DNA from 3 places in the Serratia sp. 25CWL12 genome. Region 1 is predicted to be linked to each of the others. Evidence: predicted binding sites of a transcription regulator. Region 1 holds the regulator's gene; each other region holds the start of a gene.
The links. Region 1 encodes LexA, which represses DNA repair genes until DNA is damaged. Its sites were predicted from a motif close to TNCTGTATGTACATACAGNA; they were not measured.
Positions count from the first base shown of each region.

Region 2: umuD (translesion error-prone DNA polymerase V autoproteolytic subunit) is a predicted target of LexA. The motif match lies at 7,820-7,839, and genes of this name have one in related genera.
Region 3: sulA (SOS-induced cell division inhibitor SulA) is a predicted target of LexA. The motif match lies at 7,308-7,327, and genes of this name have one in related genera.

Region 1 covers NZ_CM147698.1:48,657-59,085, forward strand. Annotated here, with positions in the region: gene plsB (glycerol-3-phosphate 1-O-acyltransferase PlsB) at 1-2,394, opposite strand, end outside; gene ACX9GV_RS00205 (diacylglycerol kinase) at 2,497-2,865, shown strand; gene lexA (transcriptional repressor LexA) at 2,994-3,602, shown strand; gene dinF (MATE family efflux transporter DinF) at 3,711-5,060, shown strand; gene zur (zinc uptake transcriptional repressor Zur) at 5,102-5,611, opposite strand; gene ACX9GV_RS00225 (DUF5339 domain-containing protein) at 5,886-6,170, opposite strand; gene ACX9GV_RS00230 (glutathione S-transferase family protein) at 6,524-7,165, shown strand; gene ACX9GV_RS00235 (DUF4431 domain-containing protein) at 7,335-8,696, shown strand; gene dusA (tRNA dihydrouridine(20/20a) synthase DusA) at 8,979-10,010, shown strand; gene pspG (envelope stress response protein PspG) at 10,288-10,429, shown strand, end outside.
Region 2 covers NZ_CM147698.1:549,600-560,028, reverse strand. Annotated here, with positions in the region: gene ACX9GV_RS02535 (integrating conjugative element protein) at 1-422, opposite strand, end outside; gene ACX9GV_RS02530 (TIGR03756 family integrating conjugative element protein) at 441-1,370, opposite strand; gene ACX9GV_RS02525 (TIGR03757 family integrating conjugative element protein) at 1,385-1,792, opposite strand; gene ACX9GV_RS02520 (hypothetical protein) at 2,420-3,355, shown strand; gene ACX9GV_RS02515 (restriction endonuclease) at 3,356-3,886, shown strand; gene ACX9GV_RS02510 (TrlF family AAA-like ATPase) at 4,360-7,242, opposite strand; gene umuD (translesion error-prone DNA polymerase V autoproteolytic subunit) at 7,852-8,274, shown strand; gene umuC (translesion error-prone DNA polymerase V subunit UmuC) at 8,274-9,542, shown strand; gene ACX9GV_RS02495 (glutathione S-transferase family protein) at 9,865-10,429, opposite strand, start outside.
Region 3 covers NZ_CM147698.1:1,483,921-1,494,349, forward strand. Annotated here, with positions in the region: gene pqiB (intermembrane transport protein PqiB) at 1-1,230, shown strand, start outside; gene pqiC (membrane integrity-associated transporter subunit PqiC) at 1,227-1,784, shown strand; gene rmf (ribosome modulation factor) at 2,050-2,217, shown strand; gene fabA (bifunctional 3-hydroxydecanoyl-ACP dehydratase/trans-2-decenoyl-ACP isomerase) at 2,268-2,786, opposite strand; gene ACX9GV_RS06565 (AAA family ATPase) at 2,855-4,603, opposite strand; gene matP (macrodomain Ter protein MatP) at 4,815-5,273, shown strand; gene ompA (porin OmpA) at 5,354-6,427, opposite strand; gene sulA (SOS-induced cell division inhibitor SulA) at 6,781-7,287, opposite strand; gene ACX9GV_RS06585 (TfoX/Sxy family protein) at 7,572-8,234, shown strand; gene yccS (YccS family putative transporter) at 8,231-10,366, opposite strand; gene ACX9GV_RS06595 (YccF domain-containing protein) at 10,394-10,429, opposite strand, start outside.

The DNA of each region.
Region 1 (10,429 bases):
GATGGTCAACTTGATTTCTGGAGTAATCAAATCGCTCAGTATGGTGTAGACCTCCAGCGTATGCTCACGAATAGCATCGCCACTATCATTGATATAGCCCTCTTCACGTAATGTGGCCACTAACGTGGAGAATACGGCTTTATCGAAGAACTCCGGCGCATTGATACCATGCAGAACCGATAGACGCTGGGCCATAATGCGGCTCTCTTTTTCCAACGCCCCCCGGTTGATACTCGGGTTGGCGCTAAGGAGTGACATGGTGATGGCATAACGTTGCAGGGTTTCACGGACACCGGCAGCTAACAGTTGCAATGGACGGATTCGAGCAGGGTTGAGTACCAGTTCCTCGCCTTTATCACAAATCAATTGCTGACGCGTCAACTCATCAATCAGTGGTTGCAGTACCTCTGACAGTTGATCTTTGTCGTAACGCAGGAACAGTTCCGCCTTTAACATCGGGTAGATCAGACTCACCTGGCGTAACAGCTCAACGCGCGATACTTGACGGTGATGCATCACAATAGTCGCAATCAGGGAAGGCAGCACTAACATATGATGAATGTTATTGCGGTAGTAGGTCATCAGCACCGCTTGCTCACGCGGCAGAATAATAATGTCGCCAATATTGTCCTGCTCTACTTCAAACTTACTCATGCTTAAAGCGTGGTCCAGCAGTTGCTCAGGAGTTTGAGCAGGGGCGGTGGCATCGGGCGCATAAGGCGCGTTACGCATCAATTGCAGATAGCATTCCAACTGTTCAAGCAACTGTTCACGGGCTAACGAACGTTGGCGAGAAGCCAGTAACGCTGTGCAACACAGGTTCATGGCGTTGGCCGCAGCGGCATTGTTGATCCTTACCATAATTTCGCTAGCCAGACCGTTTACCACCGGCGTCAGCCAGACTGGGCGCTGCGATTCTATCGGATCGATGGATTCACGCCATTGAGGCGCCTGTTGATTGAGATAGGAGGTCAATGGAATGGGTTCGCCAAAGTTTACATACCCTTGGCCTAGATTGCGTAACTTACGCAGCCCACGAAGCATCTGCAGCAGGCCCTCTTTTTCTTTGGTGGCACCACGCAGTTCTTTGGCGTAGGTACCCACCTCCATCACATGCTCATAACCGATATAAACCGGGACCAGGGTAATCGGGCGGGTACCCCCCCGTAACATGGCTTGAATTGTCATGGATAAAGTGCCGGTTTTCGGCTCCAGTAACCGGCCAGTACGAGAACGCCCACCCTCAACAAAATATTCTACCGAATAGCCTCGGGTGAATAGTTCACCAAGGTATTCACGGAAAACCGTAGAATAAAGTTTGTTACCTTTAAAGGTACGACGGATAAAGAATGCCCCCAAACGGCGGAAAATCGGCCCGGCAGGCCAGAAATTGAGGTTAATCCCTGCGGCGATATGCGGGGGAACCAGCCCTTGGTGGTAGAGCACATAGGAAAGCAAGAGGTAATCCATATGGCTGCGGTGGCAGGGGACATAGACTATCTCATGACCATCTTGTGCCAATTGCCTGACTCGTTCGGCCTTGGTGACATTAATACCCTGATAGAGGCGGTTCCAGGTCCAACTCAGGACGCGATCAGAGAGACGTACCGCTTCATAAGAGAAATTAGCCGCGATCTCTTCCATTAAGGAAATAGCGTTCTGTTGCGCTTTTTCGTAAGAGATCTTCTTGCTGCGAGCTTCATCTTCTACTGCTTTCTCAATGGCCTTGGAGGCCAGCAGCTTATTGAACAGATCCTGACGAACAGGCAGACTTGGCCCAACGGCGGCCAGGAGTTGGCGAGAGAAATGCATCCGCGCCACGCGCGCCAGTTTTTGTGCAATGGTTTTATCTGTACCATGTTCGGTTGCCATACGGCGTAAAGAAACGGTGTTGGAGAAGCGGACAAAGCTATCGCGGCCCAACCAGAGTATGGCGAAGAATTTTTGCACACCGTTTAGCAGGCGCAGGTGGGGGGCACCCTGCCCTTCACGACCAGGGGAGCGACCAAACATCACTGACACCGGTAACATTTGGATATCAAGGTCTGGATTACTGCGGTGAAGATCCAGATAATCATGGAACAGTTTTACCGACTCTTCTTTCGGTGTGTAGTAGCGAAAGACGCGTGGCCCTTCATGGATAAACACATGGCTGGGCAACACGGAGCCATCGATTTCAAGTGGCTCAAGGGGGTCGGGCAGATCCTGCGCCAGACACTGGGTACGCAGAGTGAGTAAATCTGCCTTGGAATTATAAGGCAAAACATACAAAATCGGCCTAGACGGATCCAACCCTAACTCCGAAATAGGGTCTGAAGGGATAATTTTACTTTTTACCAAAAACTTAAGTGGTAAATTCAATAGGTTATAATAAATTTTACGCCAACCTGACATAACGACCTGAAGCCTCTTGTTAGCAATTGCGCTGAAAGCATACCAGAAACCGTGTAACAGGTCTGTGGTATTGAAACGATGACCTACCTTGTGAGATGAAACATGGCAAATCAAATTACTGGCATGACACGTATTATTAAAGCTGTTGGCTATTCATATAAAGGATTAATTGCAGCCTGGCGCAATGAGGCTGCTTTCCGCCAAGAACTGGTGGTGGCCGTGGTGGCTATCGTACTGGCGATATGGCTTGATGTGGGGGCGATAGCGCGCATTTTATTGATCGGCTCCCTGGTGCTGGTGGTGATTATTGAAATTATCAACAGTGCGATTGAAGCGATCGTTGATCGGGTGGGAACTGAATATCATGAGCTTTCCGGGCGATCGAAAGACATGGCTTCAGCCGCGGTTTTTCTGACGATTTTGTTGGCGCTGTTTGTCTGGATCTCGGTGCTCTGGGATCACTTCGCCTGACGAGTAAACCGATGTCATGGGGTGCGATCAATCTCGCTAATCCCTGATTTTTATTTATGAATTGATTCCCAATCCTGGTTTACCTGTATATACTCACAGCATGACTGTATAAACAAACAGGGGGCGGAATGAAAGCACTAACTACCAGACAGCAAGAGGTCTATGATCTGATTCGCGATCATATTTCACAAACGGGCATGCCACCAACACGTGCCGAGATCGCAATGCGCCTGGGGTTTCGCTCACCAAATGCGGCAGAAGAGCACCTGAAAGCTCTGGCCCGCAAAGGTGTTATTGAAGTGGTTTCCGGGGCTTCTCGCGGTATCCGCTTGCTGATGGAAGAGGAAGAAGGGTTACCTTTGGTTGGCCGGGTGGCGGCGGGTGAACCCTTGTTGGCTCAGCAACATATTGAAGGGCACTATAAAGTTGACCCGAGCTTATTCCACCCTAGTGCGGATTTCCTGTTGCGCGTCAGTGGGATGTCTATGCGCGATATTGGTATTCTGGATGGCGATCTGCTGGCGGTGCATAAAACTCAGGATGTGCGTAACGGCCAGGTGGTGGTGGCTCGTATTGAAGATGAAGTGACAGTAAAGCGCCTGAAGAAACAGGGTAATATTGTTGAGTTATTGCCAGAAAACAGTGAGTTTCAGCCAATAGTGGTGGATTTGAAGCATCAGAATTTCACGATTGAAGGCTTGGCGGTGGGCGTGATCCGCAACGGTGACTGGCTCTGACACCTCTTTTTTGTCATGTTATCTAATCAAATAGGTATATCGCCTCAATAGCGGGGCGATATTCTGTCCATGTCAACAACTCTACTTCTGCCGTCGGAATAGATCGCAATGCGTTTACTCGCTACCTTCACCAGCCCTGCTGACAAAATACTGTGGCGTCTGGCATTGCCAATGATCTTTTCCAATATCACGGTTCCTCTGCTTGGTTTGGTGGATACAGCGGTTATCGGCCATCTTGATAGCGCAATTTATCTTGGTGGGGTAGCGGTTGGTGCAATGGCGACCAATTTCCTGTTTATGTTGTTACTATTTTTGCGCATGAGTACCACCGGGTTAACGGCGCAGGCGTTAGGGGCAGGGGACCCACAGCGCTTGGCGCGTACTTTTATGCAGCCGTTGCTGTTAGCGCTGTTGATTGGCTTAACCATAGTGTTACTCCGTGGCCCACTGATCTCGCTGGCATTACATATTGTCGGTGGTGATCAAGCGGTATTAGTACAGGCTAGACGGTTTCTGGAGATCCGCTGGCTGAGTGCCCCGGCAGCACTGGCGAATATGGTATTGCTCGGCTGGTTGCTCGGTGTTCAATATGTGCGTGCGCCGGTGGTGATGCTGATAGCGGGTAATCTGCTGAATATCGTGTTGGATATCGTGCTGGTGATCGGCTTGGGTTGGGGTGTCTCGGGGGCTGCCACGGCAACGGTGCTGGCGGAGTATGCCACACTGCTGTTGGGGTTATGGCTTGCTTGGCGGGTATTATGTTCACGTGGCATCTCATTAGCGATGTTGCGGCATGCCTGGCGCGGTAACTTACGTCGCTTGTTGGCACTTAACCGCGATATCATGCTGCGCTCACTCCTGCTGCAATTGTGTTTCTCTTCGTTAACGATTTTTGCGGCGCGCATGGGGAGTGATGTGGTGGCCGTCAATGCGATATTGATGAGTTTGTTAACATTTACCGCCTATGCTTTGGATGGCTTTGCTTATGCCGTTGAGGTCCATTCCGGTTACGCCTATGGCGCAAGGGACGACCGTCAATTGCATGCGATATGGTATGCCGCTTGTCGCCAGGCAGGTATGCTGGCACTGGGCTTTGCCACGGTTTATCTGTTTACCGGGCCTTATATTGTCGCGGCTTTAACCTCATTACCGCTGTTGCGTACCTTGGCCGGTCACTATCTTCTCTGGCAAGTCGTGCTGCCTGTGGTGGGAGTCTGGTGTTATTTACTGGATGGTATGTTTATTGGTGCCACCCGTGGCACTGAAATGCGCAACAGCATGGTGGTGGCAGCAGCGGGTTATGGGCTGACTTTATTTACACTGCCACTATTAGGTAATCATGCGCTATGGCTGGCTTTGGCTGTATTCCTGGCATTACGTGGTGTTGCGCTGGGGTGGATATGGCACCGTCATCAGGTGCGTGGTACCTGGTTTTCACTCCCTGCCAAGGGTGAATAAGGTCACCTGTTTTACTGCGGTTTGAAAGGAGTGTGAACTCTCTATTTTTTCTTTATCACTATGCTGTGATCATGCTGGCAACTGTGTTTGTGGTTACAGGCTTCTATTTCAACACAGGCGGAGCATAACCCATGTGCTTCAACCACACTGTGGCGTAAGACAAAACCTGATTCCAGGGCGAGTTTCTGTAGCGTTTCTTCCACACCCTCTGTCGTCCGTTCAGTGACTTGCCTGCAGCGATCGCAGATAAATAGCGCTGAGGTGTGCATCGGCTGTTCGAAGTGATGGCACAGTACGTAGCTGTTAGCAGATTCTATGCGGTGAATAAACCCTTGCTCCAGTAAGAAATCCAGTGCTCGATAGACGGTGGGCGGTTTGGCCTGAGGTTCTGCGATACGTAACAGATCCAGTAGATCGTAAGCACTGATGGCTCCGGGTTGTTCAGTCATCAGACGTAACACTTCCAGCCGTTGTGGGGTCAGCCTTACATTGCGCTGCTGACAGAGTTGTTCAGCCTGCGCGAGTAGCTTTTCCTGATTGGTTGAGTTCATCGCCAATATCCCGGTAGGTGAATAGGCGCTGATTTTATCATATTCATCGGCAATCGCCGAGAGGTGCCTAGGGGAATAACAAGTATCATGACGCGTTTGCCGGACTAACATAGCGGTTAGCGCACTTGGTTGGTTAACTGGCAATGATTAATAGCTAAGATTATTAGAACCCATCATGATGAAATGATGATTAACAGAGCGGTAACTTCAGTGGTAACGGGGAGGGATTGATTTCCGCACCGAAGATAGGCACGGAAACAATATTGATGCGGGATTATTTGATGCCCATTGAAGTTTTCATTTGAGCCATCATATCAAGACCTTGCTTGCAAGCTGGATCTTGTTGTTCTGTAGGCATGGCAGAGATCTGTTGCTTGGCCTGTTCCATCTGGGTTTTTAATGCTTCCATTTGCTGTTTTGCCGCGTCATTGGTTTCAGACGCTTTGGCAATTAACGCATCAACTTCCTCAACATATTTTTTACATGTATCGGTCATTTCACCAGCAAAAACGGAAGAGGACATAGCTAACAGGCTGCACGCAAGAATTAATTTTTTCATCAGTAACAATCCAATTATTAATATTTCATCCTAACCATCCCAATGATGGTGAAATAATTATCTAAAAAAGTTGTTCATAAAACAAGCAGATGCCAGGATTATTATTTTGCAATATGTACTCATCAGATATTTTTATTTTTCTGATAACGCAGATAGGGAAAAATTCAATTAATTAGCATCTCTTTCAGTATGGCTTTAGTGGTATTTATTATTTTTACTTATGAATTTGTGTTGTTTACATTATCCGTCAAGTTACATTCCTGTTGGTACGCACCGAACACTACTGCCAGTTTCTGACACTCGGGCAACAGATACTGCCCATGTTAATCACCGCAACCTAAGGACGCTTTAAAATGAATGATGGCAAAATTACCCTCTATACCCACCCTATGTCTCGCGGCCGCACAGTGCGCTGGTTACTGGAAGAGTGCGGTGCCAGTTACGATACCGTAATACTTGATTATGGCACCAGCATGAAAAGCGCCGAGTATCTGGCGATTAACCCCATGGGCAAGGTGCCTGCGCTGACCCACGGTGATGCGGTGGTGACTGAAGCCGCGGCCATCTGCACCTATTTGGCGGATCTGTTCCCGGAAAAACAATTGGCCCCTGCGCCCGGTAGTCCGGAGAGAGCGGCATACTATCGCTGGCTATTTTTTGTTGCTGGTCCGCTGGAAGCGGCATTTATGGGCAAGTTGCTTGATCAGTTAGCGCCAGCAGACAAAGCAGTTATGGTGGGGTATGGCAGCTATGAATTAACCATGAACACCTTGGAGTCTGCTATCAAACAGGGGCGGCCTTACTTGTGCGGTGAGCAGTTCAGCGCGGTAGACGCCTATCTGGCGGCCTGTCTTGATTGGGGCATGTATTCCGGTGGCATTGAAAAACGCCCAGTCTTTGAGCGTTACATAGAACCTATCCTGCAACGCCCAGCTTATCTACGCGCCAAGGCAATGGATGATGCGCTACTGGCCGAACACCCATTCCCGGGCTAACGCCGATATTGCCCGCTAACCTGTTACCATGCCCGAACTGACGATGTTCGTCATTCGGGCTAATTATTGTCACCGCGGTGAGAACTACGTACTTGTCTGAAGTACTTGCCGCCTGCAAACAACTCCCTCATGATGCAATCATTGATTTTGTTTGATGGATTGTTAACAAATGAACACGATAGCAAGAGTGCTGTTAAGCCTCAGCATGCTGCTCGCCAGCACCCTGTGCTCGGCTGAAGAGGAGGTGTTCGATAACCCGGCCGCTAAGCAACAGGCGCTTCTTGTGGTTGAGCGTTGGCAGCTTGCCTATCAGAATAAAGATCTAAAAGAATTGGCGGCGCTTTATGCGGATCAAGTGGATTACTTCCATAAAATGGTCACGCGCGAAGCCGTCATGGCTAATAAGGCCGCATTTTTCAATGCAGAGAAAAAGAAGTTCTTGTCACAAGCCATCGTCAGCACGATCACGGTTAACGTCAATGGGAATGATACTGACGATGGCGGTCTGGATGATCGTTTGCGTGCCGAGTTTGTAAAACAGGTGAATGTGGCGGGGCAAACGCAAAACTACCCCGCCAGCCTGTATATAAAACCGAATGCGGCGGGGAAATGGCAGATTATTGCTGAGTCTGATGGTATTACCGATGCCAATCTTGGCTTTGATGATGATAGCCGCCAAGTGGTCAGGGGCAAGTTCGATGGCCTCCAACGACAATATGCCTGGGTAGATAGCCGCAACGCTAAAACCGGCGGCGATTGTAATAATGGCGACAATTGCCATTGCTATCTCTGGACGTCAAATGCAGAGGTTAAACCGACAATCATACCTCAGTGCATTAACGCATCGCTGGTCGTAGTTCCGGGGCTCGACAGCAGCGGGCGCGATCGTCTGCAACTGATTGATCAGCGTTGGCAAGGGAGCTGGTTGGCAATTCATTTGTACGATATCCAACACGCGCAGTGGACACCAGCTATTCCCAGTGTGAGCTCCAACGTCAGTGCCATAGAGCAGTTTACCGGGGCTCTCGTGACCCCCGAGCCGGCAAAACCAGGATTTGTCCGGATTACAGAAACCACCTCAGATCCTGACACCGCTGAATTTATCAATAAGACACTGGTGTTACCGTTAAATAATCTGCCGGGTTACGAGACCAATGTGGTAGCGGCGGCTGACCGCTGTCTGAATTATGAACAACCTGTCAGCTTCAGCGGCATTGTCGAAATAAGTGTGTTCTTTGGTCCACCAAATTTTGGTGAGGAGCCAGAAACTGACAGCCGAAATATTCAGGGGCTGCTTTTCTTGGATAAGCCAATTTGTACTGTTGGTGATGATGTTAATGATGCTGAAAAAGAGCAGATTGAGGTGACCTTGATTCCTCCCCGTGCTGTCGATCTAGCGGATTTTGCTGGTAGGCACGTGACTGTCAGCGGTAGTCTTAGCCATGGATTTAACGGGCATCATAATACGGCGCTGTTATTATCACTTTCGGGCGTACCCAAGATAACGGCTAAAACCAAGACCCAACAGTAAGCGTTGATGTCATCAGCTATCAAGCTTAGGCATTTTTCCTGATGCGGTTGCGGTGTACTGAGTGCAGTGACGTTTACCAACTGTTGAGCCGCTTTGGTGATGATCAACGGCGTTCCTTGTCACCAACAATGCAGGGCTGATACTTCAATGCGCCCTCTGCGCGCTGGCATTTCACTATGCTATAGTAGGCCCTATTTCATTCTCTTCCGCCGGTCCTCATTGGTCATTGGTAAGTGGCCTGTCAGGGGGTGAGAATGCCAAAACACAGCAAAAAGCTTAAACATGCATCAAGATAAACAAGCACCAAACGCGTTTCAATCTAGCGTAATAGCTGAAAAATCAGCTCAGTTTCCCTCTCACCGTTTCTCCATCGCGCCAATGCTCGATTGGACTGACCGCCATTGCCGTTACTTCCACCGTCTGTTGACTCAGCAAACTTTGCTGTACACCGAAATGGTGACCACCGGTGCGATTATCCACGGTAAAGGGGATTATCTGGCTTACAACCAGGAGGAGCATCCTGTTGCGTTGCAACTAGGCGGGAGTGATCCCAGCGCTCTGGCGCATTGTGCCAAACTGGCACAACAGCGTGGCTATGATGAGATCAATCTTAACGTGGGTTGCCCATCAGATCGGGTGCAGAATGGGATGTTTGGTGCCTGTTTGATGGGGCAGGCTGACTTGGTGGCTGACTGTGTTAAGGCAATGCGCGATGCAGTTTCAATCCCGGTGACGGTAAAGACCCGTATTGGTATTGATGAACAGGATAGTTATGAGTTCTTGTGCCACTTTATTTCTACGGTGGCGGGGCGCGGCGAGTGCGAGACGTTCACTATTCACGCCCGTAAAGCCTGGCTTTCCGGCCTGAGCCCGAAAGAAAACCGTGAAGTTCCCCCACTGGATTATCCCCGCGTCTATCAGTTAAAGCGTGATTTCCCGGCACTGAGCATTGCGATTAATGGTGGGGTAAAAACCCTGGAAGAAGCCAAACAGCATCTGCAACATCTGGATGGCGTGATGATGGGGCGCGAGGCGTATCAAAACCCTTCGATTTTGGCCGCTGTCGACCGTGAAATATTCGGTTCCCAGAGTGAAGTGAAGGATAGTATTGCGATTGTTGAAGCACTCTACCCCTATATTGAGCGTGAACTGGCGAACGGGACTTATCTGGGCCATATTACCCGCCATATTCTCGGCCTGTTCCAAGGGGTGCCCGGAGCCAGGCAGTGGCGTCGTCACCTGAGTGAAAATGCCCATAAACCGGGTGCAGATGTCAACACTGTTGAACAGGCATTAGCCTTGGTGCGTCGCTAGCGGGTGGGGAGTCGGTATCAAATAGCGTCTAATTCGCCAATATTTTTAACCAAAAGTTGGTTTTTTTGACCATGAGCCAATCCTAATTCATTTAATTTGACCGGCTGTGTTTATCTGGCAACCTGTAGATGGCGGGTATTACCGCCATAGCATGTGACTTTCGGCAAGTTGGCCTGTTTCTTGCTTGGTTAATAACAATATTAATAACAATGCTAATAGCAATATATTTGTTAATAACCATACAAACAGCACAACCTGATTTCCTGAGGAGCAACCTATGCTGGAACTATTTTTTCTAATTGGCTTTGTGGTCATGCTGGTGGTGACAGGTGTTTCATTGTTAGGCGTGATTCTTGCCCTGTTTGTGGCGATGGCTTTCATGCTGCTGGGGGGGATGGTTGCCATGGTGATTAAACTGT
Region 2 (10,429 bases), 500 kb from region 1:
TTGGTGAGCAGTTCATACAACCCAGGGTTGGCGCGTTGAATAACCATTGCCGGCAAGCTGGCCACGGCACCTGTCGCACCACTGATTACATCCCCCATCATGTTCTTGAAACCCTGCGTTGCACCATTGAGCTGGTTCTTGACCGTGGTACTCAAATCAAAATTGCCACACATCAGGTCATTGTTCCAACCAATACCCAAACCGAGCTTCTCCATATTGTTGCTGCTGGGCGGCTGGGAGATCACCGTGCCACCGCCGATGGAGTAAAACAGGTTGTCGTTCACTGCACCTTTCACCGCCTTGCCATAACCGGCGTTGGCCTGTTCCGCGCTGAGATTGAATGCCGCAAATACCGATGGCACCAAAGCCAGCAGGACCACGCCAGCCAGCATTCTTGTTTTAAACCCTATTTTCACTGTCATTGAATACACTCCCTTGGGTTAGAAATCGGTGCTGTAGAGGAACGTCTGCCCACGCCGCTGGCAGCAGGCATAGGGTTGCCACAGCGCCCAGGCGTAAGCACCGTCTGTCGCTATCGGGTTGCTGCTGTCTGGGAATACGGCGCAGGAAGACGAAATTGAGGGGGCTAGACGTTGCCACTTATGATTCTTGGTGCCGGTGTTTTCGGTCACCGGCTCCGGGGGCCAATAACCTTCTCTTTTACTGGCCGTCATCGGGTTATAAACATGCACCTGGCCAGTACGGGTAATAATGTCCGCCGTGCGTTGAGCGACTACAGCGGCAGCCTTGTAGTCATCCACCTGAGTGACAAACCCACTGCGCGGATAGACATTGCCCCACATATCCCCGGTAGAGCCAACCTCCCTTAACCCTGGAGTCACCGCCTCCGGGTAAAAGCTTTCCGGGACACCACTACGCCAGACCAGCGCATCCAGGGTACTGAGGAAATACGGCACAAACGCCGTGGCTGAACCGGGGCAGGTATAGCCCATTGAACCCATAAAATTATTGAATACCGGGGCAGCCAACGCCGGGTGACCAATGGCATCAGCATTCTTATAACGCAGGTTATCTTTGCGCAGCCCGCGCTTCTGTTCGTTATTCCCACCACCTTCTGCAATGCCTGGAATACCGGTGCCAAGCATCGACACTTCTGACCAGGGATTATCCCCTGCCTGGGCATAGCTGGAGACCACCGCATTGGGAATATAGTGTTTTACTTTGACGGAGGTCCGAACTACACAACCAAACGGGGTGCAAAGCAGCCAGTAGCAGATACCGGCAATCCGGTACTCCAGGCAGGTGGGGGAAATGGCACTGGCAATGATTTGAGCCGAGTTGATGGCACTGGCCGTGAACGGTTGTGCTGCGCCATACAACAGTAACGCAGTGGCCAGGCGATGACGCAGGAAAGGAGTGAACGTCATTGTGCCCCCTTCAGTTCGGCCAGTTTCACTTCGGCCAGGGCAACATCTGCCGTACCATAAACCACATAGCGATCATCAAATACTACGGCAGGGTATTTCTTCAATCCAAGACTGTAAGCCTGGATAACGCCTTGGTAAGCCAGGGTAATACGCTGCTCTTGCTGCTGCCAGTTTGGGGACTGCAGCACCGCTTTGGCCTGTTGTTCTGCCAGGCGGGGATCTGACGACAATTCTCCAAACACGTTGCGCTGGACAGTCTCGGGCGCATCCAGGTAAATCACCTGGTTCCCAGCGCTCAAGCCTGTGGGAGGGTGCTGACTGTCGGTGTACACCACGGTCCCCGCCTGTGCCGACACGGCGGTACACCCGATGGCCAGCAGGAAGGCCCTGTTTCGTCTTTTCATCACATTCACTCCTGTGGGATAAAACCGCAGGGTGACGTGAGTTGGCGACAAAAACAGCAAACAACTCTAAATGCATTGGGGGAGATTAAGGAAAGTAACCACTACGTACATTATTGATGTCTGATCGAGATAGTCATACCGGGTGAGTAGTTGCTCAATCTGGGTGTGATTTTTAATAAAGTGTGGCTAAACCATCCCTGATGATCTGCTAAGTGCCCAGGCTGTGTGAAAACGTTTTTGACCGCAGAGACTGCTAAAAACGGAGCTGAAAACCGCGCTCATACGTAAAATTCGGCTCTACTAACCAGTCGATCAATTTCAGATTTTACGTAGATGCACGCACTTCCGTTTTCGGTCAGGGTTTTCACACAGTCTGTGAAGCGGACGTTGCCCGCTTAGAGGAAAAACATTTTAATAACCCTATTCGGTTGTCTAATATGATGTTTTCGGCTATAAATTTGAACCAAAGTTCCAAGTGTTGATACTTGTGAGGATAGACTATTGAAATCTGAGCTTGTTATCAGCCCTTAAGTAAATATGCCATCTATGAAAAACTGTACTGTTTAAAGAAAGTTTGGTGATTAAATTAAATGGCAGACGTTATGAATTTTAAGACATTAAGAGATAATGATGAAGAGAATTGGATTATTAAATAGTTTGTCGCATGAGGCCAATGAGCTAAAAAACTCACTCAAAAACATGTCCCAATTGGAAGGCTATGAAGTAGAAACTATTGATGATTTTTATCAACAAGAGACTGTATCAGGCGCTATGTGGGGACTGATTAATTTATGTGACGTATTAGTTGCGTTCGTTAATAAAAATTCTGAAAGCTTGTATTATCAGATAGGGTTAGCCCATGGTGCAGGAAAGCCCGTTGTAATAATAACTGACAACGAATATTCGTTACCACCAGAGATTAGAGGCCAGAGAATATTAAGCGTATCGAAATATGATTTTCTTGATAACAAATTTGTCTTTCAGTTAAAAGAAGCAGTTGACGATGCAACAAGAAGAAAATCTGGCTATCTCGGCCCTAGGAGTGAGCACAAAAAATATTCCGCCTTACATAACTTTCAGCCCGCTGTAAATTTTCGCGATCTTTTTTCCGTGGAAGGTTATAGGCGTGCTCGGTTATTTGAACAATGGCTTGCAGAGAGGGCTGCAGGTATCGAAGGTTGGGAGGTTACTGCATCTGAATCGCTTGATCGTAGAGATACTGGTTTCGACTTGGTTATTTGGAACTCCCAAGAAGATTCTGAGCTTTCTATTTTAGGGAATCCAATAGCCGTTGAAATTAAAGCAATTAAGTCAATGAGCTTGGCAAAGCTTCATAATCTCCTTAAGATAAGCAAGAAGTCAGGAATTAAAGGATTAATATTAGCTACGACTGGATTAAATGATATAAGAACCAAAAGATTACTCAGTAGGCTTAGAGTTGAGGAGGGCATCAATGTTATTGCGTTAGACCGAGATGATCTTATAAATGTTATAAGCCCAAGTGATCTATTATATCTTGTCAAAACGAAAGTTAGAGAACTCTTATACGGAAAGGAGTTCTAAATGTTTGACTTAAATCACTTCAGAACATTAATTAATGATGTTGATGCAGCCATTACAAATCAACAAAAAGGTCAGTCTTTTGAGCTTCTTTCTATTTATATGTTTGCTCATCTAAATGGGGTAGACATTACTGAGCATGATGTTAGGATGCCTTCAGAGGAAATAGACATTGTTCTGTGGAATGCACAGACAGAAGAGATATTAAGACCATGGGATTCAGTGATCCTCGTTGAGTGTAAAAATTGGAGCTCGGCTGTTGGCGCATCAGTATTAGATAATTTTGTGAATAAAGTCCGTAGACGAGCTTTAACAACCGGTATATTTGTTGCTGCCAATGGTGTTACGGGTAGCTTTGTGAGAGGCGACGGAAATGAGCCTGGAGCAATTGGTATTTTAACAAGTGCTTTACAAGATGGTATTAGAGTTATTGTGATTACTATGGATGATATTCGCTCTTTAACTTCTTTAGATGATATCAGGGCGCTAATAAAAAAACGATACTGCGGGCTTTATGTGCACAAAGTACTTTAGACATAATAAGGCGTAGCTACAGGAAATTTTTCCTCCGAACTCATAATTTTCTGTAAAGTCAAACGCTCGCTTTTGGATATAATTTATGTGATTGTGGGATGTTAAAAAGTACGGTAGATCATAATGCTGCAGGTTTTGAGGTTCAACTTAAATTGGCATAAACATCTGATCCTCACTTTCGAGGATCCTCCATTACAAAAAGTAGGAGATTCGATTATGGACAGATCACTGTGTATCAGCCCGCCCTGTGGTGGGTTGAGCTTCTTCCAATTGATTAACACACCTAGGTTTAACTAGCTCTTCATGGTACTGAGAACAATCGCTAATGTCCGCTTCACGCCCTCGAAGCTGCCGTAGGCAGGACTTAGGACAGCTTCGAGCGTGAAGCGGAAGTTAACGCCGCGCTCTGCGGCAAACTTGCAGCGAAGCGGAAAATTTGTTCAGCAGCAGCTGCCTTATTTGTATTATATGCATCACGCAATCTGGTACTTATCTTTTCTTAAAGAAAAAGCCGGTATAGTACCCTCTAGAACTTCTACTATCTGCTCATTAATCTTTGTAAGCTCTATACCACCTGATATAAAACAGAATTCGTTGCCATTTTCCTTATCTATACTAACTTTTATCACCTGCTCAGAATCCGCTACTACAGCCAAATTAGGGTTGTGAGTTACCATAATAATTTGACGGTATTTTTTAGCTTCTTTTATATAGGGAACAAGGACTTTAGCAACACTATTATTATCTAAATTATCTTCTGGTTGGTCGATAATCAGAGGAATATCCTCTTTATCAAGCACTAAATAAAAAACAAGTAAAAGAGCACCTTTTTCTCCCGGAGATAGCTGCTCCAAACTCTTACCCTTTTGACGCAAGTCATAATATGGTTCGATAAAGCTCAACCCATAAACATAACTATATAACTCACTTCTATCCTTAGTAACTTCTCCGATAAATGTTTTTTCATTCTGAGAGCTAACCCGCTTATCAAACTCCAAATATTCAATGAACCGACGTAGAAAGGTTTCCACAGACGCTTCTTCATTCCAGTTGGTTGATGCAATTAACTCTTCCTGAAGCAGTGTTGAGCCATCTTCGCTACCATAAAAAGAACCTATTCTATTTTGCTTTATATTTCGTAGGATCGTATTTTTAAATTCATTTGAACAATAGAATGAGCTGGCTATGCTCAACCCTGAAACATCAGATTGTGATAATTTTTTAGATATTTCCTCTTTTATCTCTTCATAAAACCCTTGAACTTCCTTCTTTTTCGATAATATCAAGATCGATTTATTAATTCTTAAATCTCTCTTCTTGCTAATATCTGATTCAAGTTCATTTTCTAGATAATCTAATTTATCTTGCATGTATATCAAGCTGTCAGCAGTTTCAGAATCGCCCTCAATTTCTTTTTTTCTTATATCCCACTCTGCCAAATCACTTAAATAAGTCTGAAACGCCTTTTGTTCGCCGGTAAATTCGGAATGAATAGCACTTATCTGATCTTTCAGAGATTCGAGTTTTGAAGCTGGCGAAAGCGACTCATAATTCTTTTGTTGCCAGTCATCTTCTACCTTAATAAGATTGGCATCTCTTTCATTCATTTTCTTCAACAAGAGGACACTAGAACTAATTATATTCTCATCAAAATCAATACTAATCGCTTTAGAAATGTTGAATCCGCACTTATCAGAAACATCGTTACTTTCAGATATTATTGAGATTATCTCTCCGTATTTGTTTTTCAAGTCGCGATTTAGCTTTTCTGCCTCGACAATTAAATAGTTCCTATCAGATATGTCCTTAGTTATAGATTGAATCTCTTTTTCTATAACTAACTTTGAAGATTCTAATTCTCTAAGTGCCTCTTTTTTCGTTTTGGTATCTTCTGATTCAGCGTGTTTTGACGGATCTTCTACAGTTTTTGGTTTTAAAGACTCATGGGCGGTAAGCTCGTCTTTCTTAACTTTAATTTTACTAAGGAGATTTTTCCTAAAACTTGGATCAAATTGGTTCTCTAGCTTTATAATTTCATCATTAAGCTCGAGTATCTGTTCATGGATTTGATGAATTTCTTTTTCAGCAGATCTTTTCTTTAAATCAATGAGCTCTTTAAAAGTGGTTTGTCCCATTTTTTTCTCTATAGGGACATATTGAAATACGACCTTCTCAATCTCTGAGCGAAAAGCATCCGCTTTATCAATTTCATTACAAACTTTCTCAAAGTAGCTTTGCGGCAAATATCTAACGAGCCTTTCTTGGCTTTCATCGATCACATGCGTAAGTAAACGCTCTTCGGTTTTTTTTCCACTCTCAAACTCAACAAAAGCACTAAACCGATCAGCAAGCCCTTTCCTTTTAAACTTTTGCTTATGGAGAAATATATAATCTTCAGAATGCTCAGCGTCTGAGCATATAGCTAGAATGTCAGACAGAGCACTCTTACCGCTGCCTTTATGGCCGATAACAGTGACAAGTTCGCTATTCATTGGTATGGAAATATCTTCAAACCAAATTGAACTGGCATCTTCTTTACCTGTTCTCCGAATGTTGATGGACTTGATATACTTGGTAGGATTATTTCTAACTCGCTTTAGTATTTCCGGTTCATCGCCAATATAGAACCGACTTTCAGGCTCATTTAGAGCATATTTTAGACCTTTGAAAGAGGGCTCACCCTTGATCCATAATTTCTGTTTTAATTGGTATTTTCGAATATTGTGATTATCAGAGCAAATAATCATTGGTATTATTTTACTGATTTTGGGAAAAACATTCCTCTTGTAACCCTCTTGGTCACTTTCATTGCCGAGCTCATATATATCAACGGCCTTCGCAATTTCTGTTTTCTGAGCGGTTCCATGCGGGAGTGAATGTGTAATATTTTCTACAGTTCCACTCTTTTCGCCGGCATGTATTGTGACAATTCCGCCTAAATCCTTTACCAATTCTATTGTGTCTTTAAGATCACAATAAACTTGATTTTTTCTACGGTCCTCCGAATCCACTTTATAGATATCTGTTTTGTGCTTAATTTGCCCCCAAATATGTTCTATATTCGAATCTTCAGAAAATATACCGATAAAGTGTACAGGGTCTCTGCCTCTGGCATCCGAAAGAAACTCGATGCCAGGTAAAACTGTGATTCCTTCCCTTTCACCCAACGCCTTAAGTTCTTTGTATCGATTTATGTCAATTTCGTGATGATCGGTAACAGCAAACGCCGCTATAGAATTTTTCTTCATTTCGTTGATGATATCGACATTTGAAACTGTCTTATCTTTATAGTCATACGAGGATGGAGTGTGAAAATGTAAGTCCCACCTATTCCATTCCGAACCTTTGCTATTCATCACATTCCTTACAAATCAAATTATTGAAATATTTTAGTACTCACTTTAGCATATAACGTTTATTCGGCGGGTCGAACCGTATTTAAGTACGAGGTAACCCGCTTTTGTAAATTTAATGTACAAACATTACACCACTTCTTTAAAACTTACAACAACTTACAGGTACAACTGCTACTCAAGCAGGCGACAAATAAGGGGAAACCCGTCTAACAAGGTACGGAGCGTTTTTAGCAGCAAGCTGGATTAAATACACCACTCAAATTCCAAGTGGGATACCGAAAGGCATGTCCGCTGTTGGCACATAACAGCCACATGCTACATATCCTGGCTCGCAAACGGCGAAAGCCGTGTTTATAAAACGTTCGTTAATCACTTCAAATGGCAATAGCAATACCGGCAGTTGAAATCCCCTAAACCGCCACTACATAGCAGTTAACGCTGCCCCGTACCGGCTTCATGATGTTGTCTAGGGTTGAACATCGGGAGGGGCAGCAGCAAGAAACTTTCTTTCCTTAGCGATCAATCTCATACCATTCACCGAATAAATTCATCTTTTGCCCGCCATTCCTCACACCTATACTGTATATAAAAACAGTGAAGAGTCGTGCTATGAAAATTTCATTACCAACGCCAACCCCGATAAAACTTAAAGTCCCACTTTTCTCTGACAAGGTGCCTGCTGGCTTTCCCTCCCCGGCACAGGACTACATACACAAGCGCATCGATCTGAACGAGTATTGCATCAGCCACCCAAACGCCACTTATTTCCTGTTGGCGTCTGGTGAAAGCATGCTCGAGGCCGGTATCACAGATGGTTCAATGCTTGTGGTTGATCGCAGTATCACCGCTGAGCATGGCGACATTGTGATTGCCAGTATCGGCGGTGAATTCACCGTCAAGCGGCTATGTCTGCGGCCAGTTGCCCAGCTTGAGCCGATGAACCCTAAATACCAGCCTATACCGCTTTATGACGGTGGCGATGGAATGGAAATCGTTGGGGTCGTGGTATCGACCATCACGAGGCTGAAATAGTGTACGCCCTGGCTGATGTAAACAGCTTCTATGCAAGCTGCGAAACACTATGGCGGCCAGACTTACGCGGGCGGCCCGTGGTGGTGCTGTCGAATAACGATGGTTGCGTGGTGGCCCGCAACAAAGAGGCAAAATTGCTGGGGCTTGAAATGGGTGGCCCCTACTTCAAGATCAAAGAAAAATTTGAGCGTGCCGGAGGCGTCGCTTTCAGTAGCAATTATGAACTGTATGCCGACATGTCTGCCAGAGTGATGACCGTCCTGGAGGAAATGGTACCGCGTATTGAGATTTACTCGATTGATGAAAGCTTTCTCGATCTGACCGGCGTGCGTCATTGCATTGAGCTTGAAACCTTTGGGCGGCAGATCCAAGCCCGCGTTCTAAAGGATACGGGGCTGACGGTGGGCGTTGGCATCGCTCAAACCAAAACGCTGGCAAAGCTGGCCAATTTTGCGGCCAAAAAGTGGGATAAAACCGGTGGCGTTGTCGATCTCTCCAATCTGGCGCGGCAACGTAAGCTGATGGCCATGGTGCCCGTGGAAGAGATTTGGGGCATCGGCAGGCGGATATCGAAAAAGCTGAAGGTAATGGGGATCGAATCAGCGCTGCAGTTGGCCGATGCCAATACTGCGATGATCCGCAGGCATTTCAGCGTGGTGATCGAACGAACGGTGAGGGAATTGCGCGGCGAACCCTGTTTTGCCCTTGAGGAATTTGCAGCAACCAAGCAGCAGATCATTTGTTCCCGTTCTTTTGGCGATCGCATCACGGAGTACGAGCACATGCACCAGGCGATTTGCATGTACGCAACGCGTGCGGCGGAAAAATTGCGCGAAGAACGCCAGTATTGTCGGCACGTGAGCGCCTGGATTAAGACCAGCCCCTTCTCCCCCCATGAACCTTATTACGGCAATTCGGCCAACGTGCAGTTGAACATACCCACGCAAGATACACGCGACATCATCGCCACCGCGTTGCGCTGCCTGGATGCGATTTGGCAACCCGGCCACCGATACCAAAAAGGGGGCGTGATGCTGCAAGATTTTTTCAGCCACGGCGTGGCGCAGTTGGGGCTGTTCGATGAGTACAAACCACAGCCTAATAGCGAGCAGTTGATGGGGGTTTTAGACCGCATCAACCAATCAGGCCGCGCCAAAATCTGGTTTGCCGGACAGGGGACAGAGCAGGTATGGACGATGAAGCGCGAAATGTTGTCTCCCGCATATACAACCAGGATCAGCGATTTGCCTTTGGCAAGGGTGTATTGACCCACGGTTTTTTCTGGTCCGTAGTGAAGCGAAGGCAAAAGCTGTAATGGAAGCCATCATGAATAAGCCTATCGTATTTACTCCAGATGCAGACCTGACGACAGTTTTTTCGTGCCACCTGTCGTACCTAGGGACAGGTGGTTGTTACTGGAAAGGCAAGTTTTGACCGCCGCGTACCCCGATCCCGAAGCATGCGAGACTCATTGAGCGAGTGAGTAAGGGACACAGCCAACGTCCGTATAGCCCGAATGATAAAACCAAACGCAATTGACTTGGCTCAAGCCGTTCGGGCGGGGTAACGGGCTAGCGTGCAATATCAGCTTTAGCCAGGGAATGGATGTTGGACCAGTAGTGCGTCATCCATAGCGCTGGCGCGTATATAGGCAGGGCGTTGGAGGATGGGTTCGATGTAGTGTTCGTAGGTTGGCCGCTTTTCAATGCCACCGGAATGCATACCCCAGTGAATACAGGCCGCCAGATAGGCGTCTGCTGCGCTGAATTGCTCACCGCACAAGTAAGGCCGACCCTGTTTAATAGCAAACTCCAGGGTGTCCATTGTTAATTCATAGTTGCCGTAACCTACCGTGAACGATTTATCAGGGGGAGCCAACTGGTCGAGCACTTTGCCTGTGAAAGCCGCTTCCAAGGGGCCAGCGGCAAAAAATAGCCAGCGGTAATATGCCGCTCTCTCCGGGCTGCCGAGCACAGGTGCAAGTTGCTTTTCAGGGAACAGATCCGCCAAATAGGTGCAGATAGCGGCGTGTTCGGTTATCACCGTGTCCCCATGCGTGAGCGTTGGCACCTTACCCATGGGGTTCATGGCCAGATACTCGGCGGTTTTCATGCTGGGGCCGTAATCAAGTACCACGGTGTCGTAACAGGCACCA
Region 3 (10,429 bases), 1.4 Mb from region 1:
GGGCAAAACCATTTTCAACTGTTGGATGCTCCACCGTTGGCTCCCCCCGATGCCAAAGGGTTGCGTATCGTGCTTGATAGTACGCGAGCGGGTCAGTTGACGGCGGGCGATCCGGTGTTGTTCCGCGGATATCGTGTTGGCTCGGTAGAAACCAGTTATTTCGATCCCAAGTTACGCTCTATGCGTTATCAACTCTTTATTGCTGCCCCTTATGACCAATTGGTCACCAGCAATGTGCGCTTCTGGAAGGACAGTGGCATTGCTTTTGATATGTCAGCCCAGGGAATGCGCATGGAAATGGGCTCACTGGCGACGCTATTTAGCGGTGGTGTCAGTTTTGATGTACCGGAAGGCTGGGAACGAGGAGTTCAGGTTAAAGAGATGGTGGATTTTGCGTTATTCGACAATCAGCGCAGTATTCAAGATTCTCTGTATACCATCCACCAGGATTATCTGGTGTTCTTCTCTGAATCGGTGCGTGGTTTACAGCCGGGCGCACCAGTAGAGTTCCGTGGTATTCGCCTGGGTACGGTGGGGCAAGTACCGTTCTACAAAGAGGGAATGCAGCAGCGGCTTGATAGTGATTTCCGTATTCCAGTGCTGATTCATATTGAGCCTGAACGCTTGAAACAGCAGTTAGGAAATAACTTCAATATTGCGCAGTATCTCAAGGATACGGAGTCTCAAGGTCTGCGTGCATCGCTGAAATCCGCTAACCTGTTAACGGGTTCGCTGTTTATCGACCTGGACTTCTATCCGCAAGAGAAGCCGTGGAAAGGGCCGCATGAGCTCTTTGGTTATCCGGTGTTACCAACAACCAATGGTGGTTTGGCCCAAATCCAACAGAAACTGGTGCAGATGTTGGATAAGATCAACGCATTGCCGCTCAATCCAATGATCAATGAAGCCACTAAAACGTTGTCCGAAAGCCAGAAAACCATGCGCGAAGTGCAGAAGACTATCCAGTCGCTTAATGACATCATCGGCAGTAAAGAGATGAAGGCATTGCCTGCAGATATGCAGAAAACGTTGCAGGAACTGAGTCGCAGTATGAAAGGGTTCCAACCTGGTTCACCGGCTTACAACAAGATGGTGGCAGATATGCAACGGCTGGATCAGGTGTTGCGTGAGTTGCAACCGGTGCTTCGCACTTTGAACGATAAGAGTAATGCCCTGGTATTTGAAGCCGCGGGCAGTGATGACCCTCAGCCGAAGAAGGCCAATAAATGATGAAATGGATTACGTTCGCCCTGGTATTGTTATTGAGTGGCTGTAGTAGTACGCCAAGTAAAACCTACTATCAGTTACCGGCGTTAGGTACGCCGGTACCGGTGAGCAACACGCTACCATCGCGCCAACTATGGATTGAGCATGTCAATGTGGCGGATTTTCTGGCCCAAAATGGGGTGGTATATCAGACTAACGATGTGCAACTTGTGATGGGGCAGAATAACCTGTGGGCCAGTCCGTTGGATCAGCAGTTACAGCAGACACTGCTGAGCAATCTGGGTGGTGCGTTGCCGGGATGGGTGGTTTCATCACAACCGATGAACAGTGAGCAGGCGGTACTTAATGTCACTATTAACGGTTTTCATGGCCGCTATGATGGCAGGGCAATTGTTCGCGGTGAATGGGTGCTAAGTTATCAAGGTAAGTTGATTAAGCAGCCATTCAATCTGGAATTGAAGCAAAGTGAGGATGGCTATGATGCGTTGGTCCGTACCTTGGCTCAAGGCTGGTTGCAGGAAGCTCAAGAGATCGCCACGCAGGTTACGCGTCTCTAATTTCCTTTGTCACAAAGTGTTTTAACGCAGACCCGGTAAGGCATACCATGCTTTTCCGGGTTTTTTGTTTTATATCATGATATTACAACCATATTAGACTTATCAGCCACTTAGCAAATTCTTCGTGCATAGCTCACAAATATGACATTGCTGTTAAATTTGCACATTGACCTTCCAGCAAAATAGCGCTATTTCTTAAATGTGACTGTATTTTATACAGGCATGTGTTTTCTTTCCAGCAGTGTAAAAATGAGGGAAACGAGGCATGAAAAGACAGAAAAGAGATCGTCTGGAGCGGGCTCAATCGAGAGGTTATCAAGCAGGTATTGTCGGGCGCTCAAGGGAGCATTGCCCCTATCAATCTTTAGACGCTCGGGCTAATTGGCTGGGAGGGTGGCGACAAGCTATGGAAGACAGGGCTGTGACCGCTTAAGCGGCTCTCTGTAAGAAAGAACAACCTCCGCCTTAGGCGGAGGTTTCTGTTTAGAAAGCTTCCGTATCTTGAAATAAGCCCACTTTCAAGTCGTTAGCTGTATAGATCACCTTGCCGTCAACCAGCACTTCACCATCCGCTACACCCATAATCAATTTACGGGTGATAACGCGTTTGAAGTTGATGCGATAGGTGACTTTCTTGGCGGTTGGCAGGACTTGGCCAGTGAATTTCACTTCACCTACGCCTAATGCACGGCCTTTACCTTTACCACCGAGCCAACCCAGATAGAAGCCTACCAGTTGCCACATGGCATCCAGACCTAAGCAGCCAGGCATTACCGGATCACCAATAAAGTGGCAGCCAAAGAACCACAAGTCAGGATTAATATCCAGTTCAGCTTCAACATAACCTTTGTTATGACTACCGCCGTCCTCGGTCATTTTAATTACGCGGTCCATCATCAACATATTACCTGCTGGCAACGGCGGACCACCCGCACCGAACAACTCACCACGACCTGATGCTTCAAGGTCTTCTTTTGTATAGGACTCGCGTTTATCTACCATGTTCTCAGTCAGCCTTATATTAATGAAGGATGCAGATTAGCTTACACGTGTACGCTGAACAACTCCGATCAGCCGTGGTTAAACCAGTTAAGCCAACGTAACGGCCATGGCCATTGACGTCGTTCATGTGAATTCACCTGTGCAATGCGCTCTTGGATAGCCGCCAGTAAACTCGGTTGCTGCTCATCGCTATAGGGATATCCTGTTAATAAGTGTAGCGCTTGACCTGCATTGTCGACCGCCCATAAATGAAATTGTTCATTACGCACCGCTTCGATGACGTCTGCTCGTAGACAAAGATGACGCACGTTGCATATGGGTAAAATGACGCCTTGTTGTCCTGTCAGGCCTCGGCGCAGACAAACTTCGAAGAAACCTTCGATCTTCTCGTTGATACCACCAATGGGCTGCACATTGCCAAATTGATCCACAGAGCCGGTTACTGCAATCTGTTGTGTCAGAGGTTGCTGTGACAGGGCGCTGATCAGCGCACAAAGCTCAGCTAACGATGCGCTGTCGCCATCAACTTCACCATAAGATTGTTCAAAAACGATTGACGCTGAAAAGGGGAGTGGTTGATCCAGTGCCAGCTCAGAAACCAGAAAAGCCTGCATGATCATCATGCCTTTAGCATGCAGATTGCCCCCTAGTTCGGCTTTACGTTCAACGTCGGTAAACTCACCATCGCCCAAGTGGACAACACAACTGATGCGTGATGGTTCACCCATACTCCGAGGATGCCCTGGATAATCCAGTACCGACAGGCCATTGATCTGACCGATGACCTCACCTTCAGTATCGATAATGATTTGACCCAGTTCAATATCGTCATGCATTCGCTCGGCAAGATAGCTTTCACGCCACTCTCGGGCATTCTGTGCTACTTCCAACGTGTTAGCGGTGATCTGCTGTTCCTGAGTGTAGAGTTTCGCTTCAGAAAGCAACTGACTAATCCATAATGGGGAGAGGGGTAAATTACCCTGATCACCAGAATAGCGAACCGCTTGAACCATTAGTGGGTACCAGGCATCAGCAGCCAACGGAGGTAACTGTTGGTCGGCAATAATACTATTGATGTAACCACACCATTGCGCCATATCATCGGGTTCGGTAAGTTGCAGATCGTCTTCATACTCACCGTAGGCAGCCTGTTCACATAACTCGGGTTCCATATCGTCAAAATCAGCCAGACTATGGCGATCACCGACGATAATCAGGCGTAACGCCAATGGCATGGGGGGGATATAAATGGGTAATGGCCGGGTTTCATCGGCAGCAAACCACTGAAATTGGCGCTGAATGATCATCTGTTTTAGACGTAGCCACATTAGCGGTTGTGCTAACAAAGCTCGAGCTGACAGGATCAACACCCCACCGTTAGCCTGGTGAATTAAACCTGGCTGTAAGCTAATTTCACCGTTATAAATTCTTACACAACCAAACAACTGTTCAGGCTCAATCCATTGCTGAAAAATGCAGTCGCCATGAGCGGCAAAAGGTTCATCATCATTAACTGCAGTTTCAATGTTGGCTTTACCTCCTGCAATCACATAGCGGCTGCCTTTAATCATATAGGGAGGTTGCAGCTGTTTTGTTACTTTGGCGATCAGCGCAAGATGCTCATGGGTTTCTTGCGCTTTTAACAGCATAAAACATGGCTGAGATTGAGGGTGCAGAAATAGAGCCAGCGAATTTTCCAGACGAGGCTGGATAGCAGCAAAGGCGACAGGGGCCAATTGAGCAGCTGATTCAAAGATAGCCTGGTAAGGCGCAGCACTAGGCAACAGAGATTGCCATTCAAGTCGGTTAATGGTCAAAGTGTTAGATGTAATCGTCAAATAATAAGTGAATAGGGGATTATACAAGAATATGTCAGCTTGATACATGCTCAGTCATGGCTGAGTGTGAGGAATTTGATATTGCGAGGTGACTGTCTAAAAAAACGGCTAAAAAGAGTTTATTGGCCGGGGAAAAATGCTATAAAACTGTTATGCTTACTAAAGTTACACGGTCACAGAAGAGTTCACCATGAAATATCAGCAATTGGAAAATCTGGAGAGCGGTTGGAAATGGAAATATCTGGTGAAAAAGCACCGTGAAGGTGAATTGATCACGCGCTACCTTGAAATCAGCGCTGCTCAAGAAGCCATTGCTGAATTGCTGAAACTGGAAAATGAACCAGTAAAAGTACTGGCATGGATTAATGAGCATATGAATCTGGCGTTAACTAACCGGATGCAGCAAACTATTCGTGCTCGGCGTAAGCGCCATTTTAATTCAGAACATCAGCATACACGTAAAAAGTCTATTGATCTGGAGTTTCTGGTCTGGCAGCGGTTGGCCGCTCTGGCGCAGCGCCGAGGGCTTACTTTGTCGGAAACCATTGTTCAATTGATCGAGGATGCTGAACACAAAGATAAATATGCCAGCCAGATGTCACTATTGAAACAAGATTTAAAAGCGATTTTGGGTAAGGATAACGGCTAAGTCGGTTAGAAATGAAAAATCTGAGTTAAAATCAGAAAAAAAAACCCTGCAGAGCAGGGTTTTTTATCAGAAGTTGACACTTAGCCTTGAGGCTGAGATACCACTTCTTTGATGCCTTTCACTTCGATCTCTACACGACGATCTGGAGCCAGGCAAGCGATTTGTGCTGGAGTAGCACGTCCAGAACGGTAACCACACTTGTCACCGGTAACTGGGTTAGCTTCGCCCATGCCACGTGCAGTGATCTTGTCTGCTGGGATACCTTTAGAGATCAGGTAGCTGACAACACTCTGGGCACGTTGCTCAGACAGACGCAGGTTAGATTCAGCAGAACCTACTACGTCAGTGAAGCCTACAACAACAACAGAACCATCTTTTGGATCCAGTGAGCTCAGTTGACCGTACAGTTGATCCAGAGCTTGTTGACCTTCTGCTTTCAGCGTTGATTTACCGAAGGCAAACAGAACGTCAGAAGTCAGAGTGAACTTCTTGGTTTCAACGGTAGGTGCTGGAGTTGGTGCTGGAGCAACAACTGGAGCCACTGTATCCTGACCAAAACGGTAAGCTACGCCAACACTCAGCTGACCATTGTCTGGACGTGCGCCAACGGTTTGTGCATCACCGATGTTGCTGGTCCATTGATAATCCAGGCGAGTAGCCCAGTTCTGATTCAGAGCATACTCAAAGCCGATGGCTGCCAGTGGAGAAACACCGGTATCATCACCAGATACGCGCTCATTGATGTTACCACCGAAGTAAGCGGTGGAGTCTACACGCCAAACCATACCACCCAAACGGGTATAGATATCCAGATCGTTCATGATCGGATAGCTCAGTTTAGTGGTCAGTTGAACGCCTTGGGCTTTTAACGCACCGTTGTTCACATTGCCTTTGTAAGCCATGCGACCAAGCCAGTCGTAACCCATTTCAAAACCCATGTACTGGTTAGCTTGGTAGCCGAAAAACGCACCAGCACCCAGTTGAGAATCGCGAGTAGGGCCGTTACCTATAGCTCCATCAACGAAACCAGTGTCGTGGTACTGGGACCAACCCAGTTTAGCACCGGTGTACCAGGTGTTATCTTTTGGTGCGGCTTGCGCTACGGTAGCGAAACCAGCCAGTGCCACTGCTAATGCGATAGCTGTCTTTTTCATTTTTTACGCCTCGTTATCATCCAAATAGGCAATGAGCTTAACGCTATGTTATGCCTTTGGTTTAAAATTCCTGCGCCAAGATTCTAGCACTCATTTGTTATTTTACCAGTATTACTGGCGTGTATAACAATCTTAGCAGAGTAAAGTTTACAACTTGGCGCGAAAGTTACAAGCGTGATGTGCTGATGCTCTAAAAAATATTGGATTAGACACATTTCTTAACACATTCAAGGAAGAATAGGGCTTATTTTGTTGAATTATTTATTGCAAAAGTGCATCTGGTCACATTTTGTGCACCAATTCCCTGGGTAATTATTCCCAGGGGGAGAATGCAAGAAAAGTCTTAAAATGACTTAATGGTATAAAGGCGAGTGAATTTTTAGAGTGGAATGGTGCCGGTGGGGGGAATTAGTATCGCGTTGTGGGCGCATAATAAACCCGTAACTATTCCCCAATTCTGCTGCCCGGCTTAATTTTATACGGTCTTGTTCAGTTAATTCAGGCAACCAACCTAGAACGACACTGTAATTTCCAGTGAGTAACGCTTTCTCCATGGCATCAACAGTGGCGAGTGGCGATATCTGACTCAGTTGTACCACCTTACTGACCGGTAACTCAGCCTGCTGAAGCCAGGATTTACTGAGCTTTTGCTGTGGGGTGAGCCACAATAACCAACGTGATTGCTGACCAAGCTGCTGCAGCAACGGCACCAGTAACTGGGTGACAACGGATTGCTGCTCACTGTAGACCAGCTCACTGATAAGGCCATTTTTTTTGTCATCCTTGGCGTTTGCAACAGTTTGACCTGCAGGCAAAGGGACTTGGCTGAAGTGGCTTTGATTAAGTGATTGAGTACGCATTGTGTATTCCCCTGCACCATTACTGTGTTTATATACAGTATAGATATAAACACAGAAGATCAACACAAATTTTCGTAACGCATCGCATAATTGAGATCATTCCTCGCACTACTGCATTTTATGATTGGCAGCTGTCGTGATAATGCGTATTTTCTTTAATTAGTTGTTCCGGTTACGTTTATTTCAACAGTGAATGTGATATCCGGGTCATTCAACTCGTCGCAGATGCCTCTGTCGAGTGAATGGGACTGGGTAATATTGCTTACTTATTAAAGGAGGACTTAATGAATGGAAGATCCGCAAAAAGAATAGTACAGGCAAAAATCTGCTTTGCTGCCTTGGGGAAAATTACGACACGTTCGCAATTTGGTGGTTACGGATTACTTGCTGATGGCACGATGTTTGCGGTTATTGCAGAAGGGGAGTTGTACTTGCGTGCGACAGAAACGCTGGAGCCGGCTTTCCGTGCACGGGGAATGGTGAACATGACGTATTTAAAACGCGGAGCACCGATGACGATGCGTTATTATCGAGTCGATGACGGATTATGGGCTGATTGCCGCGAACTGTTGATCCTGGCCAGCCAGGCATTACATGAGTCTCGTAAAGAGATAAAAGTAAAAAGACGGAGTAAAGGGCGGTTAAAAGATTTGCCGAATATTGATGCGGCAATGGAACGCTTACTTTGGCAAGTGGGCATACAAAGTAGCTATGACTTACGCTTGCTGGGCGCAAAGCGGACTTACCTACAATTGCAACAACGGCATAAAAACCTGGGGGTGAAAGTGCTACTGGCACTGGCTGGCGCGATGTCTGGATACCATCATGCTGCTTTGCCCAACGTACAGCGTGCAACATTAACCACCTGGTTCGAGGAAACTGCGGCGGCTTCCTGTCTTGAAGCGCAATGGGGTAGAAGAGCCTATATTCAAGCGGTTAATAATTAATTCTCTTTGCCGATTTGTGCGCTGAGCCGTGTTAATTCAGGCAGCAACTCAAGAACCAAACCAATTTGTTGCAACACCAAGTGTTCCTTGCTCTCTGGTGCGGTAACCAGCATTTCAATACGCCCAGAGAGGTTTTTTAATGCTTGTGTCAGACGCGGGTGGTCTTGTTCCGCATGGTGTAATGCACTATCGACATAACAGACGGCATCATTGAGCAAATCAAGTACAGTACTATTATCAAGGCGATCGCGATGTGCGCCCAAGGCAGAAATATAACTCAGCAGTGTGTGGTTTAAGCACAATAGGCGGAATGCGGCTTCCTGAATATCTTTGTCTGTTTTCGGGGCGGCTGACATGTTGGATACCACCGAAGCCAGCTCTGCATCACTATTATGGGCATCCCGGCGGGCAATGCGATAGGGCAAGCTATTATCTCTGCCCTGATAGTATTGCACCAAAATAGCATCTAGATAACGGCAATCGCTGTTCAGTGTGTTACGAACGATGGACGATAATTGACGGAACTTCCAGTCAGGCCAGATAAAGCTCACTGCCGCCCAGGCAATGGCGCAGCCCAGCAACGTATCATAGACCCGTGGGGCCATGACCTCGAATCCTTCTCCCAGCAGATTAAAACAGAGCAAGACTAACAGGGTGATAAACATCGTGGCGTGGGCATATTGTACGGTGCGGAATGCGAAGAATAGAACGCCAGAGATGACAATCAACATCATTTGCCCTTCAAGGGAAGGAACAAAATAGAGGATCGGCAAGCTGAGCAAAATACCAGCAAGTGTACCGGCAATGCGTAACGCCAGACGCCTACGGGTGGCATTGTAGTTAGGTTGGCAAACGAATAAGCAAGTCAGCAGGATCCAGTAACCGTGCTGCATACCGGTAATTTGAATCAATGCGTAACCCACACATAAAACCAAGGACATACGCACGGCATGGCGAAAAAGGGCGGATTGTGGTGTCAGGTGGCGGCTGATACGCAAGCGAATATCACTCCATCCGGTAATTCGCTCATCCGATAGCGTATCTTCTTCTGTTGGTCGGCGGATCTGGCTCTGTTCTGATTCTATATTGGCCAATTGTGCATCGATAGCGCGCAAATTCTTCAGCAGGTGCGAAAGCGCCTGAAGTAAGTCACTGTTTTCTGGTGTCACCGTAACCCGGAGCAAGGCTTCTTCTATACGGTTAAACGTCGGTTCAAAACGCGGATTATGCAGGTACTTTTGCTTCAACAGTATTGATTGAGCCAATTGCTGGCATGCACGGGCCTGCATGGTCAATAGACGTTGAAAGCGGAACAGAATATCGCTGTGGCGGAATTGTTCACTCAGCGCCTGATAATGTACGTGGGAAGAACTGGCACGTTCATGAATATCTTGCGCCACAAAATAATAGTGCAGCGTTCGGCGGGTACCGCGCTGACCTCGGTCACCCTTAAGCCGGGTAAGTAGCGACGTTTTGGTCTGGTTAAGCATCGCCACCAGCGTGCTGTTGGCCATGGCAACTTCTAACCAAGGGCGTTCGTCACGGTATTCGCCATCGGGATCAAACAGGTTGGCTTTGGCATCTAAATAGTTCGCCAACTGTTGATAACAGCGGGCCAGGTTTTCCTGTAATGGTTTGATGGGAAAAAGTAAATGCCCCAGCAGAGCCAGCAGGTTATACCCGATGGCACCGATAAGCAGCAGAATAGGTTGCTGATACCAGGTATCATACATTGATGTGCCGAGCATGGTATAGATAGAAATTAACAACGCACCAAAGGCGATGGTGGCATAACGTTGCCCCAAGGCACCCAGTAGAATAAAAGCACAGGTTGAGGTGATTAACCCCAGAGCGAACCACCAGGGATAAGGGAAGAGTAATTCGATTGATGCTGAAGCAAGAAAAAAGCACAACAGCGTAATCAACAGATTACGCAGCCGCCCTGCCAGCCGGTCATCCAGGTCCGTTAACGCGGCAGCGACCACCCCCAAAGTGAGAGGAATGGTCAGCTTCGGGCTGCCCAACCACCAAGGAACGGCGGAAGCACCTGCCAACGCAATAAAAATGCGCAGATTATAAAGCAGGTTGCTGTTATAGATATAACGTCGAATTGCCAGTGCTAAAGCGAGCACAACAAGCTCCTGAACGGCGAGCGATAATTAGCGCTGATGATACTGGCGGCGGGCATTTTCTGA